Regions from separate parts of the Kitasatospora purpeofusca genome, predicted to be linked through region 2. Evidence: riboswitches for the same ligand, from Rfam matches in the RefSeq annotation. Region 2 holds a riboswitch; each other region holds the start of a gene.
The links. Region 2 has a riboswitch for cobalamin ahead of OG715_RS30480 (cobalamin biosynthesis protein). Riboswitches for the same ligand answer to the same signal wherever they lie in the genome.
Positions count from the first base shown of each region.

Region 1 (4,609 bases), 970 kb from region 2:
CCCGCCGGTCGTCCTTGCTCTGCAACGAGTCGATGTGGTCGACCGCGTTCATGTACTTGAAGCAGAACTGCGCCTTCTGGTGGATCGACGGAATGTTCTCCACCGCCGCGAAGGCCGCGTTGCGGTCCTCCGGGTCCGGAAGGTACGTGTCCAGCAGCGTCAGGTAGAACTGGACGTGCACCGCCTCCTCGAAGAGCTGACGGCTCAGGTACAGCCGCGCCTCCGGGGAGTTGATGTGCTTGTACAGGCTCAGCACCACGTTGTTGGAGACGATCGAGTCACCGGTCGCGAAGAACGCGACCAGGCGGCCGATCATGTGCCGCTCGCCCTCACTCAGCTTCGCCAGGTCGGCGACGTCCGAGTGCAGGTCCACCTCCTCCACCGTCCAGGTGTTCTTGATGGCGTCGCGGTACCGGTCGTAGAACGACGGGTAGCGCATCGGGCGCAGCGTCAGCTCGAAACCGGGGTCGAGCAGCATCTTCTCGCGGTCGGGGGTGCTCACTGGCAGGCCTCGCAGGACTCGGGGTTCTCCAGGGAGCAGGCCAGCGCGGCCTCCTCCTCCGGGGTGAGGGTCGGGGCGCCCGCGGTGACGGTCTGGGCCGGCACCGGCGCGGCGGCGCGGGCGGCACCCGACGCGGCCTGGGCGATCCGGGTCGCCGGGCGCGAACGCAGGTAGTAGGTGGTCTTCAGACCGACCTTCCACGCGTAGGCGTACATCGAGCTGAGCTTGCCGATGGTCGGCGCGGCCATGAACAGGTTCAGCGACTGGCTCTGGTCGATGTACGGCATCCGGGCGGCGGCCAGGTCGATCAGCGCGCGCTGCGGAAGCTCCCAGGCGGTGCGGTACAGCGAGCGGACCTCCTCGGGCAGCCAGCCGAGCTCCTGCACGGAGCCGTTGGCGTCGCGCAGCGCGTCCCGGGTCTGCTGGTCCCAGACGCCGAGCTCCTTGAGCTCGCGCACCAGGTACGGGTTGACCTGGAGGAACTCGCCGGAGAGGGTCTCGCGCTTGAACAGGTTGGACACCTGCGGCTCGATGCACTCGTAGACACCGGCGATCGAGGCGATCGTGGCGGTCGGCGCGATCGCCAGCAGCAGCGAGTTGCGCAGGCCGGTCGCGGCGATGCGGGTGCGCAGCGCCTCCCAGCGGTCGGCCCACTCGGGCGCGGCGCTCGGGAAGTGGTCGATGTGCAGCTCGCCGCGGGCGGCGCGGGTCTCCTCGTACGCCTCGTGCTGGCCCAGCTGCTCGGCCAGGTCGGCGGAGCGCTCGTAGGCGGTGAGCATGATGCGCTCGGAGATCAGCGTGGAGAGCGTCTTGGCCTCGGCGGAGTCGAAGTCGATCCGCAGCTGGAAGAAGACGTCCTGCAGGCCCATCACACCGAGGCCGACCGGGCGCCAGCGGTTGTTGGAGGCGCCGGCCTCGGGGGTCGGGTAGAAGTTGATGTCCACCACGCGGTCGAGGAAGGTGACGGCGGTGCGCACGGTGGCGTCCAGCCGGTCCCAGTCCATCGCGTTCAGCAGGTCGGCGGCGGTGGCGCCGGCGGCGACGTGGGCACCGAGGTTGACCGAGCCGAGGTTGCAGACCGCGGTCTCGGAGTCGTCGGTGACCTCCAGGATCTCGGTGCAGAGGTTGGAGCTGTGCACCGTGCGGCCCGGCAGCGCGGTCTGGTTGGCGGCGCGGTTGGAGGCGTCCTTGAAGGTCATCCAGCCGTTGCCGGTCTGCGCCAGGGTGCGCATCATCCGGGCGTAGAGGGTCTGCGCGGGGATGATGCGGACGGCCTTGCCGGCCAGCTCGGCCTTCAGGTACGCCTCGTCGAACTCGGCGCCCCACAGGTCGACCAGCTCGGGGACGTCGGCGGGGGAGAACAGCGACCAGTCGGCGTTGGCGTTGACCCGGCGCATGAACTCGTCCGGGATCCAGTGCGCCAGGTTCAGGTTGTGGGTGCGGCGCGCCTCCTCACCGGTGTTGTCGCGGAGCTCCAGGAACTCCTCGATGTCCGCGTGCCAGGTCTCCAGGTAGACGCAGGCCGCGCCCTTGCGGCGGCCGCCCTGGTTGACGGCGGCGACCGAGGAGTCGAGGGTGCGCAGGAACGGCACGATGCCGTTGGACTTGCCGTTGGTGCCGCGGATCAGCGAGCCGCGCGAGCGGATCCGGGAGTAGGACAGGCCGATGCCGCCGGCGTGCTTGGACAGCCGGGCGATCTGCGCGTAGCGGGAGTAGATCGAGTCCAGGTTGTCCAGCGGCGAGTCCAGCAGGTAGCAGCTGGACATCTGCGGGTGCCGGGTGCCGGAGTTGAAGAGGGTCGGCGAGGAGGTCAGGTACTCCAGCCGGCTCATCAGGCGGTACAGCTCGGCCACCTCGCGCACCGACTGCTCGGTGTCGCCGACCGCCAGGCCACAGGCGACACGGAGCAGGAAGTGCTGCGGGGTCTCGACGACCTTGCGGGTGATCGGGTGGCGCAGCAGGTAGCGGCTCTGGACGGTGCGCAGGCCGAAGTACTCGAAGCGGTCGTCGCCCTTGGCGTCGATCAGCGCGTCCAGGGTGGCGGTGTGCTTGGCGACGAAAGCGGCGGTGGTGTCACCGATCAGGCCCTCGGCGTGGCCGACGGCGATCGAGGTGGAGAACGAGAGCACGCCCTGGCTCGCCGCCTCGTCGACGATCTCCAGCGCGAGCAGCCGGGCCGCGAGCTTCGAGTACTGCGGGTCCTCGGCGATCATCGACGCGGCGGCGTCGACGGCGAGTCCGCGCAGCTCGGCGAAGTCCGAGCCGGCGTGGCGGCCGCGGAGCGCGGCGGCGGCGACATGACCGGGGTCCACCTGGGGGAGGTCGGCGCTGCGGTCGGTGAGAATGCGCAGGAGCGCACCGCCCGGGTCGGCGACCGTCGGGTCGACGGTGACGGAGCTGGAACCCTGGGCGGGCAGGACGACTGAGGCAGCGGTGGTCAAGGCGCTTCTCTCCTGGCGGCGGTCGACGGCGGTGTATCGGGGCCGGGCCGTTCGGGGCAGGGGAGTACGCCGCGCGGACCCGTGGGCGCCGCTCGCGATTCGTCCCCGGCCCGCCCGCGAGGCCCGGAAATGGTGCTGGTGCGCATGGCCTCTGCGGGGAGGCGCCGGCACGCTGTCGGCAGGTACTCGGACTCGCGGGCCCCCTCGGGAGGAGGCCGCACACCGCTGCGGGGCAGTCCCGGATTCACACCGGGTTCCCCTGCTTCGACAGCAGGAGTGAGCATACATCTAGTGGCGCTCGTCCGACGAAGCCCCACATGTAGTGTCGCGGCGCTGCGTGTCGCGGGTCGGGTGCGATAGGCTGCGGGGGCTTTCGGCGCCCCTCAGACCGGCCTGTGCCACTCCTGGGCGGGCTTGGCGGCGCACAGCCGCATCCGTACCTGGGAGCCGTTCCCGGTGCCCGTGGGGCCGGTCGCGGGGTTCTCCAGACACTTCCCGGAGTCCTCGTTCAGCAGCTGCCCGCCGTCGGTGGAGCGCCACCGCTGGTCGGGTCTGCGAGTGCAGCCGGTGAGGACCGGGAACCCGATGTCGGGGTCCTCCAGACAGCGTCCGGCCTGGCCGACCGAGCCGTCCTCGCCCATGGTCCAGCTCTGCGCCGGGGAGCCGTCGCAGGTGGCGGCGCCGACCGCGGCCGGGTCGCCGGCCACCCGGCTGTCCAGGCAGTAGCCGGGCACCGCGGAGGTGATCGCGCCGCTCGGGCGGCCTGCGGCGACCTCGAACGAGAACGCGTCGGTGCCGAGGCCCGCGCCGCCCTCCCAGATCTCGAAGCCGGCCTGGACCGCGCACAGGTACGAGCCGGCCGGGACGTAGCCGCGCTGGACCGCGTCGCGGGTGAAGGCGCGCAGGTCGAGGTCGGTGACGACGTTGGTGGCGGAGGCCGCCTCGTAGGTGATCAGGGTGTGGCTGCTCTTCTTCGGCGCCTCGTACACCCGGTAGGCCTGGCCGCCGCTGCGCAGCTCGCCGGACTGCTTGCCGAACGGCGAGGTGCCGTTGCCGCGCAGCCAGATCATCACCTCGGCACTCTCGGTGAACGAGCAGCTGCCCCGGGTGGTGCTGTACCAGAGGTCGTAGGAGGCGTTCCAGACGCCGCCGTCCACCTGGGTGGTGCGCCAGGTGCTGGTGGCGTACCGCAGGTTGTCGACGGCGATGGGCAGCGGGCTGACGCCGTCGCTGCCGAGCGGGGTGCTGATGTGGGGGTAGGCGCCGGGGCCGCGGGCCGGGTCGGTGAGGTTGCCGCGGGCGACGGCGCTGCGGGTGACGGTGAAGGCGGCGCTGTCGTTGCCGCCGTGCACGCACAGGCCGCCGGTGGCGTTCCACTCGTTGGGGTTGATGACGTAGCGCCCGGAGTCCACCGGCTGCGAGGGGTAGCGGTTCTGCGCGGTGGAGCACAGCTCGCCCGGCTCGGCGGAGCTCAGCGGGGGTGGCGGCGGGGCGACGGCGGCGGTCGAGGGGGCGCTCTCGCGCGGGATCAGCACGGCGCACAGGCAGAGCACCAGCAGGGCGGTGGGCGCGAGCCACCACCAGGCGCGCGGCCGGGGACGCCCGGGGCCGGGCAGGAACGGGCGGAGCATGCTCTTCGCCTCCCAACGGGGTACTGGTGTTCGGT
Region 1 covers NZ_CP108561.1:5,984,440-5,989,048, forward strand. The annotation lists gene OG715_RS26325 (ribonucleotide-diphosphate reductase subunit beta) at 1-478, opposite strand, end outside; gene OG715_RS26330 (ribonucleoside-diphosphate reductase subunit alpha) at 499-2,919, opposite strand; cobalamin riboswitch at 3,104-3,265, opposite strand; gene OG715_RS26335 (GH12 family glycosyl hydrolase domain-containing protein) at 3,327-4,574, opposite strand.
Region 1: it holds a riboswitch for cobalamin, as region 2 does, so the genes downstream of both, OG715_RS26330 (ribonucleoside-diphosphate reductase subunit alpha) here and OG715_RS30480 (cobalamin biosynthesis protein) in region 2, are expected to answer to the same signal.

Region 2 (4,609 bases):
TCCGGTCCTCGGAGACGCCGACCGGCAGCTCGACCAGCTCGGCCGGGCGCCGCGAGGACGCCCCGCCGTCGTGCGCGCCGTCCGGGCACTGCGGGTCGGGACCGGCCGGGTCGCAGGCGAAGCGGCAGCCGTCGACGGTCGCGATGGACGGCAGCAGCCCGGCCAGCGCGCGCACCATGGTCGACTTGGCGGTGCCCTTCTCCCCGCGCACCAGCACCCCGCCGACCGCCGGGGAGACCGCGTTCAGCAGCAGGCCGAGCCGCAGGTCGGCCATGCCGACGATCGCGGTGAACGGGTATCGGACGTCACTCATGCATGCTCCCCAGGGGCTCCGGGCGGAAGGAGCGGCAGCGATCCGGCCGCCGGCACCCCGCCCTCGATCAGCTTCCACAGCGCGTCGGTGTCGGCGTGTTCCTCGATCAGTTCGCCCAGCCGGTCCAGCCGGGCCTCCCGCGCGTCGGCGAAGGAGATGTCCGGCGCGGGGACGAACGCCCGGCCGGCCGCCGCCGCGACCTCGCGCAGCAGCGCGCGCCGGAAGCCGTCGTTCTCCAGCGCGCCGTGCCAGGTGGTGCCCAGGACGGAGCCGACCCGGCAGCCGTCGAGGAACGCCTCGCCGCCCTCCGCGGTGACGATCCCGTGGTGGATCTCGTAGCCCTCGACCCGCTCGCCGAAGGCCTCGCCGACGGGCCGTCCGAGCACCTTCTCCACCCCGAAGCGCACCCGCGTCGGCAGCAGTCCGAGGCCCTCCACCGGGCCCGCCTTCGACTCGACCTCGTCCACGATGGAGCCGGCCAGCATCTGGTAGCCGCCGCAGACGCCGAGCACCGGCAGTCCGGCCGCCGCCCGGGCCTTCAGCACCGGCTCGAAGCCGCGCTCCCGCAGCCAGCCGAGGTCGGAGACGGTGGCCCGGGTGCCGGGCAGCACCACCAGGTCGGCGTCGGCCAGCTCCTCCGGCCGGGTGGCCCAGCGGACCAGCACGCCGGGCTCCTGGGCGAGTGCGTCCAGGTCGGTGAAGTTCGACAGCCGGGGGAAGCGGAGCACCGCCACCCGCAGCACGTCGGCGCCCAGCGGGCCGCGCGCGGCCGTCCGGTCGACGACGGTGGACAGGTCGAGCGAGTCCTCGGCGTCCAGCCACAGGTCCGGCAGCATCGGCAGGGTGCCGAGCACCGGACGACCGGTCAGCTCGCGCAGCATCTCCAGCCCGGGGGCCAGCAGCCGCGCGTCGCCGCGGAACTTGTTGACGAACCAGCCGGCCACGTGCCGCTGGTCCTCCGCCGACAGCAGCGCCAGCGTCCCGTACATCGCCGCGAACACGCCGCCCCGGTCGATGTCCCCGACCACGACGACCGGCAGGCCGGCCGCGGTGGCCAGGCCCATGTTGGCGATGTCCCGGTCCCGCAGGTTGATCTCGGCGGGCGAGCCCGCGCCCTCGCAGACCACCACGTCGAAGCGGGCGCGCAGGTCCGCCAGGCACTCCAGGGCCCGTTCCAGCAGCAGCGGCTTGCGCTCGCGGTAGTCCAGCGCGCCGACCTCGGCGACCGGGCGGCCCAGCAGCACCACCTGGCTGCGGCCGTCCGCGCCGGGCTTGAGCAGCACCGGGTTCATCGCCGCCTCCGGCTCGACCCGGGCGGCCTGCGCCTGCATCGCCTGGGCGCGGCCGATCTCGGCGCCGTCGGCGGTGACGAAGGAGTTCAGCGACATGTTCTGCGCCTTGAACGGCGCGACCGCGACCCCCTGCCGCGCCAGCCAGCGGCAGATGCCCGCCGTGACCACGCTCTTGCCGGCGTCCGAGGTCGTCCCGGCGACCAGCAGTGCCTTGCTCATGCCCGGTCCCTCCGCTTCCTGATCAGAGCCGCCCGCAGCAGCAGGTGCCCGGCGACCGTCGTACCCAGGGCCAGCGCGCCCACCCGCCGCGAGAGCACGCAGGCCCGCTCGATGTCGTCCACCCCGACCGGACGCAGCTCCTCGCCGAGCACCGGCCGGTGCTCGGTGCGCTCGCCGTACTGGAGCGTCCCGCCCAGCCGGACGCCGACGGCGCCGGCGAAGGCGGACTCGGCCTGGCCGGCATTGGGGCTGGGGTGCGCGGAGCCGTCCCGCCGCCAGACCCGCCAGGCGGTGCGCGGTTCGGGGGCGGCGGCCACCGTCAGCAGCGCGGTCAGCCGGGCGCCCGGCCAGCCCGCCACGTCGTCCAGCCGGGCCGAGGCCCAGCCGAACCGGGCGTAGCGCGGCGAGCGGTGACCGACCATCGCGTCCAGGGTGTTCACCGCGCGGAAGGCCAGCAGCCCCGGGGTGCCGGCCACGCCGCCCCAGACCAGGGCGTTGACCACGGCGTCGGCGGTGTTCTCGGCCACCGACTCGACCACCGCGCGGGCGATCTGCTGCTCGTCCAGGGCGCTCGGGTCGCGTCCGCACAGGTGCGGCAGCCGCTCCCGGGCCGCCGTCAGGTCACCGGCCGTCAGCGCGCGGCCGACGGTGCGGGCCTCCCGGGTCAGCGAGGTGCCGCCGAGCACCGTCCAGGTCGCGGCGGCGGCGAGCGCGGCCCGGCCGAGCGGACGGCGGCCCAGCAGCCGGTCGGCGGCCACCGCGCCGGCCGCGACGGTGCCCACGCACAGCGCGGTGAAGGCAGTGCCGACGGCGCGGTCGTCGCGCCACAGCAACCGCTCCAGCCGGCCGGCGGCGCCGCCGAAGCCGGCCACCGGGTGGCCGCGGCGCGGGTCGCCGAACCGGGAGTCGGCCAGGTACCCGGCGACGGCGCCCGCGCCGAACGCGGCGGCCCGGGTCAGCGGGCGCACGGCGTGGCGCAGGGCAGGGTGGGAGGCGTGGTCGCTGGTGCGCTCGGGGGGACGTCCCGGCCCGGCGGGGCAGCCTGCATCGCGTGCGTGTCCTCACTCAGGGTCCGCGCCCTGGATCGACGTACCGGGGGTGAGAGTCTCCTGGCTCCCGGGTCGGACGCGCTCCCGGGCCTTCCGGCGGCCGTAAACGGCCCTCCGTGGCTGAACTCCGGTCGTGCTCCCCGGTGACAGTGGCGGGACCGCGCCGGACTCGCACCGGCTTCCTCTGCTTGCCTCCGTAATGGCTGAAGGATCCCATCACGGGCCCGAAGGGGGAGTCAACCGAGGTCGCGGAGGGGTTGGTCACACGCCGGAGCCCTTCCGGAGCCCTGCTGACAGCAGTCCGGGCGCCCGCCCCGCCGCCCGCCCCGCCACCCGCCGCCGCCCGCTGTTCCCCCGTCGCTACCTCCGAGCCCGCCCGCCGCCGGACCGCGCCCCGCTGTGCGATCCTCCACCCCCGCCGGGCGGCGCGCCCGGCCCGCTTCGTGCGTTCGTCGGCTGGGGCACCACCCGGCGCCGCGCCTAGCGTCGGGACCCATGCGACCCCAGCGCCCCCACCTCTTCGCACGTCCGGCCCGGTCGGCCCCGCCCGCCCCGCCGCCGCCGGTGCCGTTCTCGCCCGCCGCCGTCCGCGCCCACCGCGCCGCCCTCGGCCTGACCCCGGAACAGGTCGCCGAAGGGATGGCCGCGCACGGTGTCAGGCTGCTCCCGGCCCACGTCCTCGGCTGGGAGAACGGCGGGCCGCCCCCCGGCGAGGAGGAGTTCCTCGCGCTGGCCCGGGCGCTGTGGTGCCCGCCCGAGCGGCTGATGGGCGTCCGCCCGGCGAGCCTGCGGGAATTCCGGCTCGCCCGTGAGCTGAGCCCGGACGGCGCGGCCCGCCGGATCGGCGTCCCGGCCGGGGAGTACCGGCGGGCCGAGGCCACCGGGTGGTGGGACGGCGACGCCGGGCCGACGGCCGCGCTCGCGCACGTGCTGGGCCTGACCCTCCGGGAGCTGGTCGCCGCGACCGGCCGCCGGGAGGAGCTGGACCGGCGGCTGCGGCGCTGCGTCGAGGGCCGCTGGCAGGCGCAGGCCGGCGCGATCGTCCGGATCGTGCCGGTGGACCGGGCGGACCTCGACGCGGTGCTGCCCGTGCTCCAGGAGGAGCGGCAGGTGCCCGCCCACTGGGGGGCCGGCGGCTGGGGGCCCGCCGAGGGGGCGGCCGCGCCGTCCGACGCGGTGGTCCCGCCGGCCGGTCGCTTCTGGGAGCTGCTCGCCCGACGGGAGCCCGCGATCCCCGTGTGAGGACCCGTCCGTTCTGGCAGTCTCGTTCCGACGGACCCGGTGCGACCTTCCTCACGTGGCAACCCGTACGGCCGTGTCCTGCTGGCCCGGCCGGGTCCCGGCCAGTGGACTGGGCTGTGACGTGGGTCCGGACACCGGTCGGCCCAGAACCGAGCAGCGGGGAGCGAGTATGCGTTGGGGAATCGCGGCCACCGTGGCGGCCGCCGCGGTCGGCACCGGGGCGGCCGTCCTGGTGATCGGCCGCCGGGCCTCGGAGCGGATGGTCCGCCCGGCCGGGGCCGCCCGGGAGCGGTCCGGTCCGGTCGTGGTCCAGAGCCTGGGCGCCGGTCGGATCACCTTCACCCGGAGCGCGGCCAGCGAGCGTCCCGGCCGCTGGGCCGTCGAGTGGGGCGAGGACGGGCACGCCGTCGTCGAGGAGGTCCTGCACCGCGACGAACAGGGCGTCACCCGCCGACTGGCCCGCGCCGACCGGGGCACCCTCACGGCCGGCACCG
Region 2 covers NZ_CP108561.1:6,950,569-6,955,177, forward strand. The annotation lists gene OG715_RS30470 (putative cobaltochelatase) at 1-313, opposite strand, end outside; gene OG715_RS30475 (cobyric acid synthase) at 310-1,824, opposite strand; gene OG715_RS30480 (cobalamin biosynthesis protein) at 1,821-2,792, opposite strand; cobalamin riboswitch at 2,908-3,106, opposite strand; gene OG715_RS30485 (helix-turn-helix domain-containing protein) at 3,369-4,115, shown strand; gene OG715_RS30490 (alpha/beta hydrolase family protein) at 4,285-4,609, shown strand, end outside.

Region 3 (4,609 bases), 1.5 Mb from region 2:
CGGGTACACCCGAGAAGGCCTGAGGACGACCGACGGCGCGGGCCCGGTGCACCCCCACACACCGGGCCCGCGCTCTCCCGCCGCGCACGGCACGCCGCACACCCGCCGCGCACGGCACCCCGCACACCCGCACCACCCGAGAACGGAGCACCACCCATGACCAAGGCCGATCTGGTCTTCACCCGCGGTCCCGTGCACACCGGCGACGCCGCCCGCACCCGGGCGACCGGTCTGGCCGTCACCGGCGGCCGGATCACCGCCGTCGGCCACGACGAGGTCCGGGACCTGATCGGCCCGGACACCGAGGTCGTCGACCTCACCGGCAAGCTGCTGCTGCCGGGCTTCCAGGACGCGCACATCCACGCCGTCTTCGGCGGTACCGAGCTGGCCGTCTGCGACCTCACCGGAACCGTCGGCGTGGCCGACTACCTGGAGCGGATCCGCGCCTACGCCGACGCGAACCCCGACCAGGAGTGGATCACCGGCAGCGGCTGGTCGATGGAGAGCTTCGAGGGCGGCCTGCCGACCCGGCAGCTGCTCGACTCCGTCGTCCCGGACCGTCCGGTCTACCTCACCAACCGGGACCACCACGGCGCCTGGGCCAACACCCGGGCCCTGGAACTCGCCGGTGTCGACCGCGACACCCCCGACCCGGCGGACGGCCGGATCGAGCGCGAGGCCGACGGCACCCCGAGCGGAGTGCTCCAGGAGGGCGCCACCGGCCTGGTGGCCCGGCTGGTGCCGCCGATCACCGCCGCCGACCGGCTGGAGGGGCTGCTGCGGGCGCAGCGGCTGCTGCACTCGCTCGGCATCACCGGCTGGCAGGACGCGCTGCTCGGCGAGTTCAACGGCCAGCCGGACCCGTCCGACGCCTATCTGACCGCCGCGCGCTCCGGCGCGCTGACCGCCCGGGTGAACGGCGCGCTCTGGTGGGAGCGCGAGCGGGGCGCCGAGCAGATCGCCGAACTCGTCGAGCGCCGCGCGGCCTCGGCGCACGGCCGGTTCCGGGCCGGCTCGGTGAAGATCATGCAGGACGGCATCGCGGAGAACTTCACCGCCGCGATGACCAGCCCCTACCTGGACGGCTGCGGCTGCGCCACCGCCAACTCCGGCCTCAGCTTCGTCGATCCGCTCGCCCTGCGCGAGTACGTCACCGCACTCGACGCGCTGGACTTCCAGGTGCACTTCCACGCGCTCGGCGACCGGGCGGTGCGCGAGGCGCTGGACGCGGTCGAGGCCGCCCGCGCCGCCAACGGCCGGCGCGACACCCGCCACCACCTCGCGCACCTCCAGGTGGTCCACCCCGACGACCTGCCCCGGTTCGCCCGGCTCGGCGCGATCGCCAACATCCAGCCGCTGTGGGCGGCGCACGAGCCGCAGATGGACGAGCTGACCATCCCCTTCCTCGGCCCGGAGCGGGCCTCCTGGCAGTACCCGTTCGGCGCGCTGCTGCGGGCCGGGGCCACCCTGGCGGCGGGCAGCGACTGGCCGGTGAGCAGCCCGGACCCGCTGGCCGGACTGCACGTCGCGGTCAACCGGCGGGAGCCGGAGGCCGAGGACGACCGGGTGTTCCTGCCCGAGCAGCGGCTCGACCTGGCCTCCGCGATCGCCGCCTACACGGCCGGCACCGCCCATGTGAACGGGTTCGACGACGCCGGGGTGCTCGCGCCCGGCCTGCTGGCCGACCTGGTCGTCCTGGACCGCGACATCCTCACCGGCCCGCCCGAGGAGATCGCGTCGGCCCGGGTGCTGCGCACCTACGTCGGCGGCGAGCTGGTCCACGCCGCCGAGTGACACCCGACTGACGTTCGACTGACGTCGCGTCAACTGCCGTCCGGGCCCCGGGGTGCTCCCCGGGGCCCGTCGCGTTCCCGACGGTGCGTGCTCCGACGCGCCCGGACGGCCAGGGGCTCTGGACTTACTAGGACGTCCAACTATATGGTCGGAACAGGTCCGCGGTGTCAGGGAAGCCGGTGCGAGTCCGGCACGGTCCCGCCACTGTGACCGGGGAGTTCGTCCTCGCAGGAGTTCGGCCACTGGCAGCCAGCCGGGAAGGCCCGGGGGCGCGCGTCGATCCGGGAGTCAGGATACCGGCCGCGGACGGTCCGTGTTTTCCACGAGGATGGAGACGACACGCATGAATCCGGGCTGCTCCCGTTCCACCGCCCCCGGCTGTGCTGTGCCGACGAGCCCCGGGGCGCACCAGCGCTGACGGTTCGTCAGCCGCCGCCGTCCTGCCGTCGGGCGCACCACCGTGCGCCCGCGCACCGGCGCGGCCTCCATTCCTCCTCTCCCCATCCTGACGAGAGAAGGAATCAATGCTTCCCGACCCCACCACCTCCGAGCCGATCGTCCCCGAACTCACCCACTTCGTCGGCGGCAAGCGCACCGCCGGGACGTCCGGCCGCTTCGGCGACGTCCACGACCCCAACACCGGGCGCGTCCAGGCCCGGGTGCCGCTGGCGAGCCGCGCCGAGGTCGAGGCCGTGATCGCCGACGCGGCGCAGGCCCAGCCCGCGTGGGCGGCCTGGAACCCGCAGCGCCGGGCCCGGGTGCTGCTGCGCTTCCTCCAACTCGTCGAGCAGGAACGGGACTCGCTCGCCCGGCTGCTCTCCGCCGAGCACGGCAAGACCGTCGCCGACGCCCACGGCGACCTCCAGCGCGGCCTGGAGGTGGTCGAGTTCGCGGCCGGCATCCCGCACCTGCTCAAGGGCGAGTTCACCGACAACGCCGGCACCGGCATCGACGTGTACTCGATGCGCCAGCCGCTCGGCGTGGTCGCCGGCATCACCCCGTTCAACTTCCCGGTGATGATCCCGCTCTGGAAGGCCGCGCCCGCGCTGGCCTGCGGCAACGCCTTCGTCCTCAAGCCCTCCGAGCGGGACCCCTCGGTGCCGCTGCGGCTGGCCGAACTGTTCCTGGAGGCCGGACTGCCGCCCGGCGTGCTGAACGTGGTGAACGGCGGCAAGGAGGCCGTCGACACCCTGCTGGAGGACCCCCGGGTGCAGGCGGTCGGCTTCGTCGGCTCCACCCCGATCGCCCAGTACGTCTACGCGACCGCGGCCGCCCACGGCAAGCGCGCCCAGTGCTTCGGTGGCGCCAAGAACCACATGATCGTGATGCCCGACGCCGACCTCGACCAGGCGGCGGACGCCCTGGTCGGCGCCGGCTACGGCTCGGCGGGCGAGCGCTGCATGGCGATCTCGGTGGCCGTCCCGGTCGGCGAGGAGACCGCCGACGCCCTGGTGGCCAAGCTGGTCGAGCGGATCGGCGCGCTGAAGGTCGGCCGCTCGGACGACCCGTCCTCGGACTTCGGCCCGCTGGTCGGCCGGGACGCGCTGGAGCGGGTCCGCGGCTACCTGGACCTCGGGGTCGAGGAGGGCGCCGAACTCGTCGTCGACGGGCGCGACTTCCGGCTGGAGGGCCACGAGGAGGGCTTCTTCCTCGGCCCCTCGCTGTTCGACCGGGTGACGCCGGGGATGCGGATCCACCGGGAGGAGATCTTCGGCCCGGTGCTGAGCGTGGTCCGCGCCGCCGACTACGAGGGGGCCCTGCGCCTGCCCAGCGAGCACGAGTTCGGCAACGGCGTGGCCATCTACACCCGCGACGGCGACACCGCCCGCGACTTCACCCGCCGGGTCAACACCGGCATGGTCGGCGTCAATGTGCCGATCCCGGTGCCGATCGCCTACCACACCTTCGGCGGCTGGAAGCGCTCCGGCTTCGGCGACCTCAACCAGCACGGACCGGACTCGATCCGCTTCTACACCCGCACCCGCACGGTGACCTCGCGCTGGCCCTCCGGGGTCAAGGAAGGCGCCAGCTTCACCATGCCGACGATGGGATGATCGCCGTGCACGATCTCACCGACGACCAGCGCGCGATCGCGGAGACCACCAGGGCCTTCGCCGACGAGCACCTCGCCCCGAACGCCGTGGAGTGGGACCTCGCCAAGCACTTCCCGGTCGACGTGCTGCGCAAGGCCGGCGAACTCGGCCTGGCCGGCGTCTACGTCCGGGAGGAGTCCGGCGGTTCCGGTCTCACCCGCCGCGACGGCGCGGTGGCCTTCGAGGCCCTCGCCACCGGCTGCCCGTCCATCGCCGCCTACCTGTCCATCCACAACATGGTCGCCTGGATGGTCGACCGCCACGGCGACGACGCCCAGCGCGCCCGCTGGCTGCCCCGGCTCTGCACCGCCGAGCACCTGGGCGGCTACTGCCTGACCGAACCCGGCGCCGGCTCCGACGCCGCCGCTCTCACCACCCGGGCCGTCCGCGACGGCGGCCACTGGGTGCTCGACGGCGTCAAGCAGTTCATCTCCGGCGCCGGCAGCGCCCAGGTCTACCTGGTCATGGCGCGCACCGGCGGGCCCGGCCCGAAGGGCATCTCGGCCTTCCTGGTCGACCGGGACGACCCGGGCCTGTCCTTCGGCGCCAACGAGCGCAAGATGGGCTGGAACGCCCAGCCGACCCGGCAGGTGGTGCTGGACGGTGTGCGGCTGCCCGCCGACCGGCTGCTCGGCGCCGAGGGGGAGGGCTTCCGGATCGCCATGGGCGGTCTCAACGGCGGCCGCCTCGGCATCGCCGCCTGCTCGCTCGGCGGCGCCCAG
Region 3 covers NZ_CP108561.1:8,488,173-8,492,781, forward strand. The annotation lists gene OG715_RS36950 (APC family permease) at 1-23, shown strand, start outside; gene OG715_RS36955 (amidohydrolase) at 157-1,794, shown strand; cobalamin riboswitch at 1,923-2,113, shown strand; gene OG715_RS36960 (CoA-acylating methylmalonate-semialdehyde dehydrogenase) at 2,319-3,848, shown strand; gene OG715_RS36965 (acyl-CoA dehydrogenase family protein) at 3,845-4,609, shown strand, end outside.
Region 3: it holds a riboswitch for cobalamin, as region 2 does, so the genes downstream of both, OG715_RS36960 (CoA-acylating methylmalonate-semialdehyde dehydrogenase) here and OG715_RS30480 (cobalamin biosynthesis protein) in region 2, are expected to answer to the same signal.

Region 4 (4,609 bases), 4.5 Mb from region 2:
CCTGCGGGCGCTCGCCGAGCAGCTCGCCGCGGGCTGACGCCGGGCCCGGTCGGTGACCGGCGGCGGTGCGGCGGTGGGCTGTGTCCACCGCCGCACCGCCGTGTAGTGTCCCGCTGAAGGAAGTCGGGAGGTGCCGTGACGCAGTACGCCGGGGGTGGATCCGTCCCCCCACGTCCCGTGGCTCCGCCGGTGCCGGGGTATCCGGTGGCGGCCGGGACGGTGCCCGTTCCGATGGTCGTTCCGTTGCCTCTGCCTGTGCCGGTGGCTGTTCCGCTGATGGTTCCGGTGGGCGACTCGACGGCCTCGACGGACTCCTCGGGGCCGCCGACCGTTCCGCTGCCGGTGCTGCCGTCCCCTCCGCCCGGACCGTTGCCCGCGCCCGCGCCCGCGCCCGCGCCCGCGCCCGCCCCGGCCGCGCCGCCCGCGCCGGCCCCGGTGCCCGCCGGCTCCACCGGGCACTTCCTGCTGCCCTCCGGCGCGCCCGTCCAACTGCCCGCCCGGCAGCCGCAGCAGCACGCGCCCGCGGGCCCGATCGCGGTGCTGCTGATCGGTCCGGCCGGTGCCGGCAAGACCACCGTCGCCCGGCACTGGGCCGAGCGGCGTCCCACCCCGACCGCGCACATCAGCCTCGACGACGTCCGGGAGTGGGTGCAGTCCGGCTTCGCCAACCCGCAGTCCGGCTGGAACAACGCCTCCGAGGCGCAGTACCGGCTGGCCCGCCGGACCTGCGGCTTCGCCTGCCGCAACTACCTCGCCAACGGCATCTCCTGCATCATCGACGACGCGGTCTTCCCCGACCGCCCGGCGATCGGCCTCGGCGGCTGGAAGCGGCACATCGGGCCCGGCATGATCCCGGTGGTGCTGCTGCCCAGCCTCGACTCGGTGCTCCACCGCAACGCCCGGCGCAGCGGGAACCGCCGGCTCGGCGACGAGGAGGTGGCCCGGATCCACGGCCGGATGGCCGGCTGGTACAACTCCGGGCTGCCGATCATCGACAACTCCCAGCTCGACGTGGCCGCCACCGCCGCCGAGCTGGACCGGGTGATCCTGGCCCGGCTGATGGGCATCCCGGTCCGCTGAGGGGCCCGTTCGCCCGGCGGGTGTGTCGGTGCCGACTGCGATGATGGACGGGTCCTGAACGTTCGACCGGGGGAGCCGCGCCCGTGCCGGAAGGCCACATCATCCACCGTCTCGCCGCCGAGAACCACCGCGCCTTCGGCGGCCGGGAGGTCCGGGCCAGCAGCCCGCAGGGGCGGTTCGCGGACGGCGCCGGGCTGATCGACGGACGGGAGCTGGAGGCGGCGGAGGCCGTCGGCAAGCACCTGTTCCTCGGCTTCGGCGAGGACGCCTGGGTGCACATCCACCTCGGCCTGTACGGGGGCTTCACCTTCGCCGCGATCGGCGACGGGCCGGTCCCTGCGCCGGTCGGCCTGGTCCGGCTGCGGCTGGAGAACGACGAGCACGTCGCCGATCTGCGCGGCCCCAACACCTGCGCGCTGATCACCGGCGCCGAGAAGGCCGCGGTGGCGGCCAGGCTCGGCCCCGACCCGCTGCGCGCCGACGCCGACCCGGACGCCGCCTGGCGGCGGATGGCGGCCAGCCGGACGACGGTCGCGGCCCTGCTGATGGACCAGAAGGTGCTGGCCGGGGTGGGGAACGTCTACCGGGCGGAGGTGCTGTTCCGGCACGGCATCGATCCGCACCGGGCGGGGCGCGAGCTGCTCCGGGCCGAGTGGGACGCGATCTGGGCGGACCTCGTCGCGCTGATGCGCGAGGGCGTCGGCGCGGGCCGGATCGACACCGTGCGCCCCGAGCACACCCCCGAGGCGATGGGCCGCCCACCACGGGTCGACGACCACGGCGGCGAGGTGTACGTCTACCGGCGGGCCGGGATGCCGTGCCTGGTCTGCGCCACCGAGGTCCGGACCGAGGAGCACGCCTCCCGCAATCTGTTCTGGTGCCCGTCCTGCCAGCCGGCCGGGACCCCGGGCCGCTGACCGGGCCGCCGGTCGGGCGGTCGGTCGGGCGGTCGGCGGGGTGGGGTCAGCCGGTCGCCGCGTCGGGCTCGCCGTGCTCGTGGTGCTCCTGGTGTTCGCCGTGCTCGTGGTGCTCGTCGTGTTCGGGGGTGTCGACGGCGCACGCGTCCAGCAGGGGGCGCAGGTCCGCGTCCACGAGCCGGTAGCGCACGACACGTCCCTCCTTCTCGCCGGTCACCGCCCCGGCCGTCCGCAGCAGCCGCAGGGCCTGGGAGACGGCGGGGTCGCGCATGCCGGTGGCGACCGCCAGGTCGGAGACGGCGAGCGGCCCGGTGCGGTGCAGCGCGAGCAGCAGGGCGAGGCGGCCGGGGTCGGCGAGCAGCGAGAAGCGCTCGGCCCAGGAGCGGACGTGGGCGGTGTCGCCGATCGCCGCGATGGCCTCGCAGACCCGGTGCCCGTCGATGGTGCGGTGGCCCGCGCGGTCGGCCGGTACGAGATGCATACGGGCCATTCTCGCAGGCGGGACGCTGTGATCCTGGACACCTGCGCAGGTGCGCAGCCTTGCAAGGGTCACCGCCCGCCGCCTACGGTGTTGCCCGCCGTGGTGCTCGGGAAGACCGGTGACGGACCCTCAGGGGTCCCAGTCCGGAGCGGCCCTCGCCACTGTGATCGGGGGGAAGTGTCCGTACCCACATGCCACTGGGCGCCTCGCGCGTTCGGGAAGGCGGGTGCGGGAGCCCCGTCAGCCAGGAGACCGGCCGCGGCATCTCACGAAGTGTTTCCACGAGGTGCTGGAGCGTGATCCCAGGATGACCCTGCCCGAAACCGTCGCCGCCCCGGCGGCGCCCACCGCCCTGCCCACCTTCCGATGGCGGCGGGAGGACACCGTACGGACCGCCGGCCTGATGGGCGTGATCCTGGCCATGCACGTGGTGGCCTTCGGCACGCTGATCTTCCTGGTCGCGCCGGAGAAGTACGAGGTGGGCACCCAGGTCTTCGGGGTGGGCCTGGGCATCACCGCGTACACCCTCGGCATGCGGCACGCCTTCGACGCCGACCACATCGCGGTGATCGACAACACCACCCGGAAGCTGATGGCGGACGGCAAGCGGCCGGTCTCGGTCGGCTTCTGGTTCGCGCTCGGGCACTCCTCGATGGTGGTGCTGATGGCCGCCCTGGTGGCGGGCGGCGCGCAGCTGGCCAGCACCCTGATGGACGACGAGTCCACCACCCACCAGTGGCTGGGCGTGGTCGGCACCTCGGCCTCCGGGGTCTTCCTCTACCTGATCGGCGCGCTCAACCTGGCCGCTCTGTTCGGCATCCTCAAGGTCTTCCGCTCGATGCGGGCGGGCCGGTTCGACGAGGCCGAGCTGGAGGAGCACCTCAACTCGCGCGGCCTGCTGGCCCGGGTGCTGAACCGGGCCACCCGCTCGATCACCCGTCCCGGCCAGATGTTCCCGGTCGGCATGGTGCTCGGCCTGGGCTTCGACACCGCGACCGAGGTCACCCTGATGGTGATGGCGGGCTCCGGCGCGGCCTCCGGCCTGCCCTGGTACGCGATCGTCTGCCTGCCGCTGCTGTTCGCGGCCGGCATGAGCCTGTTCGACACCCTGGACGGCACCTTCATGAACTTCGCCTACCAGTGGGCGTTCTCCAACCCGGTGCGCAAGGTGTACTACAACCTGACCATCACCGGACTGTCCATCGCGGTGGCGTTCATCATCGGGACCATCGAACTCGTCGGCGTCCTGCACGAGAAGCTGGACCTCACCGACCCGGTGACCGGCTGGATCGCGGACATCACCCTGGACAACGTCGGCTACGCCATCGTCGGCCTGTTCGTCGTGGTCTGGGCCGCCGCCATCGCCTACTGGCGCCTGGCCGGCGTCGAGAAGAAGTGGGCCGTCGCCCCCGTCCCCGCCCCGGTCGCCGCACCCGCCCCGACCGCCGCCCGGGCCCCCGCCGGCGGCGCCGAGTAGTCCCGCGCGGGCCCGGGTGGGGGCGTTCGGCGGGCGGATCGGGGGCGGGGTTCGTAGGCTCGACGCATGGCTGATGCGTACGCGGGCCGCCGGGAGCGGTTGCGGGAGCACTGCAGTGCGTCCGGGACCGACGCGGCGCTGATCACCCGGGCGGCGAACGTGCGGTACCTCACCGGGTGTCCGCCGTGCGGGGCGACCCTGCTGCTGACCCGGGACCGGGCGTTGCTGGCACTGCCCGACGACCTGCCGCCGGACGACACCGGCGAGCACCTGATCTCGCCCGAGGTGACCCGGCTGGAGGTGGCGGCCGGGGCGGACACCGCGCTGGCCGCCGCCGGTGCCGCGGCGGGGCTGCGGGTGGCCGGGCTGGCGGTGGAGGAGCACGACCTGACGGTCACCCGGCACCGGGCCGTGGCCGGACTGGTCGAGGGCACCCGGCTGGCGGACGTCGGACAGGCGGTCGAGCGGCTGCGGGTGGTCAAGGACGAGTACGAGATCGCCGATCTGCGGATCGCCGCGGAGATCGCCGACCAGGCGCTCGGCGAGCTGCTGGAGTCGATCCTGGTCGGCCGGACCGAGCGGCACCTGGCGATGGAGCTGGAGCGCCGGATGATCGACCACGGCGCGGACCGCGCGGCGTTCCCGGTCTCGGTC
Region 4 covers NZ_CP108561.1:2,416,454-2,421,062, reverse strand. The annotation lists gene aroQ (type II 3-dehydroquinate dehydratase) at 1-37, shown strand, start outside; gene OG715_RS10265 (AAA family ATPase) at 262-1,080, shown strand; gene OG715_RS10260 (Fpg/Nei family DNA glycosylase) at 1,164-1,997, shown strand; partial or broken gene OG715_RS10255 (ArsR/SmtB family transcription factor) at 2,143-2,478, opposite strand; cobalamin riboswitch at 2,562-2,753, shown strand; gene nicT (Nickel transporter NicT) at 2,786-3,955, shown strand; gene OG715_RS10245 (M24 family metallopeptidase) at 4,022-4,609, shown strand, end outside.
Region 4: it holds a riboswitch for cobalamin, as region 2 does, so the genes downstream of both, nicT (Nickel transporter NicT) here and OG715_RS30480 (cobalamin biosynthesis protein) in region 2, are expected to answer to the same signal.